Regions from separate parts of the Paenibacillus sp. FSL P4-0113 genome, predicted to be linked through region 2. Evidence: riboswitches for the same ligand, from Rfam matches in the RefSeq annotation. Region 2 holds a riboswitch; the other holds the start of a gene.
The links. Region 2 has a riboswitch for S-adenosylmethionine ahead of MKX46_RS10310 (methionine ABC transporter ATP-binding protein). Riboswitches for the same ligand answer to the same signal wherever they lie in the genome.
Positions count from the first base shown of each region.

Region 1: another riboswitch for S-adenosylmethionine. It lies ahead of metA (homoserine O-acetyltransferase MetA); the one in region 2 lies ahead of MKX46_RS10310 (methionine ABC transporter ATP-binding protein).

Region 1 is NZ_JBBPAZ010000001.1:5,276,664-5,279,793, reverse strand. Features, by position in the region: gene MKX46_RS23125 (PLP-dependent transferase) at 1-358, opposite strand, end outside; gene metA (homoserine O-acetyltransferase MetA) at 484-1,401, opposite strand; SAM riboswitch class I at 1,520-1,645, opposite strand; gene corA (magnesium/cobalt transporter CorA) at 2,198-3,130, shown strand, end outside.
Region 2 is NZ_JBBPAZ010000001.1:2,447,193-2,450,322, forward strand. Features, by position in the region: gene MKX46_RS10310 (methionine ABC transporter ATP-binding protein) at 1-845, opposite strand, end outside; SAM riboswitch class I at 982-1,121, opposite strand; gene MKX46_RS10315 (Cthe_2314 family HEPN domain-containing protein) at 1,247-1,972, opposite strand; gene MKX46_RS10320 (UbiD family decarboxylase) at 2,024-3,130, opposite strand, start outside.

The sequences.
Region 1 (3,130 bases), 2.8 Mb from region 2:
TCACACCAAATTTAGACAAAATACGCTCCAGCAAACGATACGTCCCGCCATACAGATCCAGCGATACTATGAGATGATCTCCCTGTCCAAACAATGCAAATACCGTTTGCAGCGCCGCCATACCTGAGCTGCATGCAAAGCCTGCATCACCCGATTCAAGTGCAGCAGAAGCCTCTTCCAGTACCTTTCGCGTGGGATTGATCGTCCGAATGTAATCAAATCCTGTGCTTTGACCCAGACGGGGATGGCGGAACGCCGTAGATTGGTAAATCGGGTAATTAACAGCCCCGGTTACTGGCTCTTCTACTGAACCGATTTGTGCCAATCTACTTTCGATTTTCCACTTTTTCTCACTCATATGAATCCTCCTGTTAACTTCCATAGTGGGTGCTATAACCAATCCTGCAAAAATGGATGTCAAAGACTATACTGCTGCGCTACTGCAAGGTGATACTCTACAAAGGTAAACTACATGCTCCTTTTTTAAATCTGGGGCCCGATATCATAAGGTGTTTCTTGGTATACATAATAGTTCAGCCAATTCGAGAATAATAAATTGGCGTGCGCCCGCCAAATTGAGGGGGGGGTGCGCTCAGGATCATCATTAGGAAAATAATTTTTGGGGACTTCAATATCCATTCCTTTGGCTACATCGCGGTCGTATTCCCATTTCAGTGAAAGCGGGTCATATTCAGAATGCCCAGTTACAAAAATTTGTTTACCGTCAAGCGTGGCTACGAGGTACACTCCAGCTTCTTCGGATTCGGATAAAACTTCTAATTCGGCGATATGATCAATATCTTCCCGACGAACCTCCGTATGCCTGGAATGAGGAGCATAAAACAGTTCATCAAAGCCGCGTAACAATTTTACTTTAGGTTTAATCACGGTGTGTGGAAATACACCGAAGCATTTGTAGTCGAGCCCATATTTAGGGACATCGAAATGATGGTATAAGCCTGCCTGTGAGGCCCAACAGATATGCATGGTCGAAGTTACATTCGTTTTCGTCCATTCAAAGATTTGCCGGATTTCCTCCCAGTAGTTCACATCCTCAAACTCAAGCTGTTCAACCGGGGCTCCTGTAATGACCATGCCGTCAAAACGACTGTTCTTGATCTCGTCAAACGTTTTATAGAACATGTTCAAATATTCTTGCGATGTATTTTTGGATACATGAGACTTCATATGCACCAGCGTGACATCCACTTGCAACGGCGTATTGCCGACCAGGCGCAACAGTTGGGTTTCCGTCGTTTCCTTTGTAGGCATTAAATTCAAAATGGCGATACGCAACGGACGAATATCCTGATGATAAGCCAAGCTTTCATCCATTACGAAAATATTTTCGCCCTCCAGCACTTCCTTAGCAGGTAATGTGTCTGGGATTTTAATCGGCATGTAAACTCACTCCTTGTTCGGTAAGTTTTGCGAAAATCGTCTTGTTGAGATGCCGGGCATATAATAAAAAGACCTTTCTCTGGTTAGAGAAAGGTCATATTTGTATCCATATGCGCCTCTCTCATCTGTCAGGGCAACGCGCTTTGTACAAAGCGCGCGTCCTGCAAGAATTAGCACCGTGCGATTAAAATCGCCGGTTGCCGGGTATCATCGGGCTAGTCCCTCCACCTGCTCTTGATAAGATTTCGCTATATTCATTTTGGGTTCACAAAGTTCTTGTTGTTCACTTTAATGCATCGGCTGGGCTTCGTCAAGATGGGACTTGCAAATTTGTAACCTGCATTCACATTTTGTCTACCTTTTCCATAGGTTAAATCATATCCCTCCTATCGCTGAAGCTCTTGCCACTACTGTTGATTTTGCCCATGATTTTGCGCTTGAAAGGCCGTAGGCCGAGCGTTATACTATACAAGTGCTATTAGGCAAAAATATGGAGCAGTAGTGCAGACTTGAGTGTTTCCTGCGATACTGTGGCAATCTAAAAAAAGAACATTTGAGAGGTGAATCCGGAATGGAAGGCGACCCGAGTCCGAATAGGCGGCGATCCCTGAACAACAGCATAGGAATGACTTCAGCTTGCCGAAAGACGGGACGCCAGGCTCTGCATGCTCCAAAAGCCTCCGGCTTTTGATGAGAGTGCACGCTTACCCGCACCGGCTAACTGGCTAACTGAGTCCATTCCTTATGCTTAAGGTAAACGTATTTCCGTTACGGCGGAGCATAAGGAGTGACGTATATGAAAATCCGTTTGGTCAACAACGGGGTTTTTACCCCTGTCGAAGAAATTGAAATGGCGCTTACTGCACCGGCAGAAGGTTTTTATTGGATTGATGCCGATGTCGATGATTTGGCAGTGCTCCAGCCTTTATTTTCCATGCATGATCTTGCAGTAGAAGACTGTTTGAGTGAAGAAGAACAGCGTCCGAAGATTGAAATTTATGAAAGCCATTATTTTATCGTTGTAAATAGCATTCGTTTTGATGATGAAGAAATATTTTTGCGAGCTTTGAACATTTTTCTCGGCCGCCATTTTATCATTACGGTGACCAAGCAGAAAATCAATGAGCTTCGTACCCTCAAGCCTATGCTGTGGGAGCAAGAAGTCAGCCAGCCTGACCGTTTTATGTATCTGTTGGTCGACTTAATTGTTGACAACTATTTTCTGGTTGGTGACCGGATTGAGGTCCGCATTGAAAAGCTGGAAGAAGATATTCTAATGCATACGAAAAAGTCGCATTTGAACGAAATCATCGGCTTACGCAGTGAGATTCTGTGGCTGAAAAAAGTGTTGGGCCCGCAAAAAGAAGTCATCAATACCCTGAACAAGCGGGATTTGCGGCTCATCGACGATCAATTGCAAAAATATTTTAGCGACATTTATGAAAATGCTGTGAAAATTTCGGAGACTTTCGAAACTTACCGCGACTTGATGGGTAACCTTCGAGAAGCTTATCAATCCAGTATCGCCAACCGTGCCAATGAAATTATGCGTGTGTTTACAGCAATTACGACCGTATTTATGCCATTGACGGTCATTACCGGAATATATGGGATGAACTTCGATAATATGCCTGAGCTTCATACACGTTATGGCTATTTTGTCGTCATTGGTATTATGGTGGCATTAGGCGTCAGTATGTTCTGTATTTTCCGTAAGAAAGACTGGGTT
Region 2 (3,130 bases):
GACAGAATCGCATCATATGTTTTGCTGCCCAAAAAGGAGATACGCACCACCTGTGCCGACTCGCCGCCACCTGCTGCCGCAATCGCTGCTTGCAACTCCTCGGGATGTTCTGACTCCCGCTGGATAAAGTCCTTGGTTACCTGGTGCTGTGGCTTCAAAAATACTTCCGCCACCGGACCTTGCTCCACGATGTCACCCTGATGAATGACGCCAACTTTATCACAGATGCTTTGAATGACATGCATTTCATGTGTAATCAGCACGATGGTTAAATTAAATCGCTGATTAATATCCAGCAGCAATTTCAGGATAGACCCCGTCGTCTGCGGATCAAGCGCAGAAGTCGCTTCGTCACACAGCAATACATGAGGATCACTAGCCAACGCCCGCGCAATTCCTACCCGCTGTTTCTGTCCACCTGAGAGCTGTGACGGATATTTTCCACTGTGCTCTTCGAGACCCACCAGTTCCAGCAGTTCACGGACCTTCTGGTCCAACTTCTGCTTGGGCGTGTTTACCAGCCGCAACGGAAATGCAATATTGTCATATACCGTCGCCGAAGACAACAAATTAAAATGCTGAAAAATCATTCCGATTTTTCGGCGCTGCATTTGTAACTGGGATTGACTCACAGTAGTGAGGTTTACCCCGTCTACCCATACTTCACCTGAAGTAGGGCGTTCCAATAAATTAATACAGCGGATCAATGTACTTTTCCCTGCCCCGGAGTGACCAATCACTCCGAATATTTCTCCACGCTTTATAGAAAGATTCAACCCAGACAGCGCATTTACGCGTCGGTTGCCTTTGCCATAATGCTTGGTTAACTGCTTAAGCTCTATCAACGTGCTGCGACCCCCTTCACTTCTTCCTTACCCTTTTTACCAGTTGTCATCTCTCAGGATTGTATAAAATCGCTATTTATTTATACAAAAAAGAGCCCCTTTCACAGAATGAAAAGGGCCCCACCTTGCGATCCTTTTCTCATCTGCCAAAATCGCTATAACTCTAGCGGTTTTGTAGGAATTAGCACCATCATGTTCCCTCCCAGTGTATTACACCGGGAAAAAACGGGTTGCCGGGCTTCATCGGGCCAGTCCCTCCACCTCTCTGGATAAGAAAAATATGTTAAACTCCAGCTTTAGCTGTCCGTTAAGTTTATATAAAAAAACATAATTCAAGCATTTTTCTGAAACTAGGTTTCAGTATAGATAGTTTACATTGCTTTGTCAAAGGATATTTTCTATCATATTTTTGGGCGTACTGCCCGGTTCTTCCATTGTTTCGCAGTATAAGTAAAGGCGATTGACAACGACCGACACACCATTTCCAAGCCCTGCTGCAAATCTTCCAAATGGTGATCAAGGTCCTCCAGTTGGATTTTTCCATACAAAGCTCGGTGTCGTTGCCAGAGATCATCCTGCATTTCTGTATTCATATAGTGTATCTCCGTATTTCGCCGCTTACGCAGCCGATTGATCGCATCGTTGTATGTATCCTTGATATCATATAAATTATCGGTCAATACAGGATGCATTTTGAGATACTTGAGCTGCCGCAACACGGTAAAATACGAATAATGCGCCTTATACTGTCCTGTTTTTAAATCATACAGATCATTCAGCCAGTTGCCCAGCTTATCCAGAATGGAAAATACCCTCACAAACCCATCTTTATAAAAGAAAACATACAATGCATAGTCGGATTTTTCATCCTCACTCATATCTTCAGCATATCCGGCTTTCACTTTCATACGGAAAAAGGCGGCAGCATGATGGCTCTGCTCCAGTTCATCCAGAGATGACATTAGACCGCGTGTCAAAATATCCGCCTTCCGAAAATCGTGGGTCGGATCTCCACCAGCCTGAATTTGCCGTTCCAGCAGGTTCAACATATCTGACATGCTATTCATGGCATCTAGCAGGATGCCCTTGTTCACACGCGGCGGCTCACCCAGTAGCTTGCGTATCATGCTTACGCCTCCTTATAAATATAAAATCCGGCTGTAGGTTTAATTAGGGCGTCAAGCGAAATAACTTGTCCATCGTTGATCTACAAGCTTAACAATATCCTCACGCGGTAACACCTCATCCGGATACCCCGGCTTCATACGCGCATCCACTACAATCGGCAGCTTATAGTTCAGATGATGCAAACGCACTTCGCTGTCCGCGTACATATCCGTAGCCGGGTTAAAGCGAGTGAATACCGTCCACAGGAACGAGGCTTGAGAGCGAACGACTTCCTTGGCATCGTCCACAATGAAAACGAGCGGCCACTCTTGCTCACCCGCAGCTAATCGCTCCAATACACGCGCAGCGAGTTCAGGCTCCTGCTCAAAGGAAGAGCCGGACACAACGAGGCACCCTCCGCAATAGGGCTCAATTTCACGAATGCCCGGCAGATCGCCTCCCTCATAAGCACGAGGCAATTCACGTACAGGCTCACCTATTCCCATCAGGATCGCCTTACTGCCATGATTCAGCTTGCGGCCTGTGTAATCGAGTGTATCGTGTGACGTGTGATTGAAAATAAATAAATCCCTTGCTGGATTAAATCGCTCCAGAATGGTTTCTAACAGCAGGTTAAAGTCAGATAAATCAATGACTCGATCTGTCAGCATCAGGAACTTGGTCAATGACAATTGACCTTGACCCAAAATGGTAAAACCGGATACAAGCGCTTCACGGGAGTAGCTTTCACGTACGACTGCCGCTGCCAGCGCATGTACGCCCGTTTCCGCATACGCCCACAGGGACTTGACGGAAGGCATCACAAGCGGATAGGCAGGCGACAGCAGACGTTGCAAAAACTCACCGAGGTAGTAGTCTTCTTGCCGAGGCTTACCTACAATGGTTGCCGGATAAATGGCATCCTTGCGGTGATGCATATGTTTGACATGAAATACAGGGAAATCATGCTGTAATGAATAATATCCAAAATGATCGCCAAACGGGCCTTCCGGACGGCGTTCATGAGGTGGCACATAACCGCTGATTGCAAATTCTGCTTCTGCTGGAATCCGATGACCCCCAAGCGGGTCCTCTGTCATGGGCAGCTTGCCTCCCATAATAAGCGAAGCCAGCAACAGCTCAGGCAAGTTTTCCGGTGCTGGAGCAATGGCAGACGC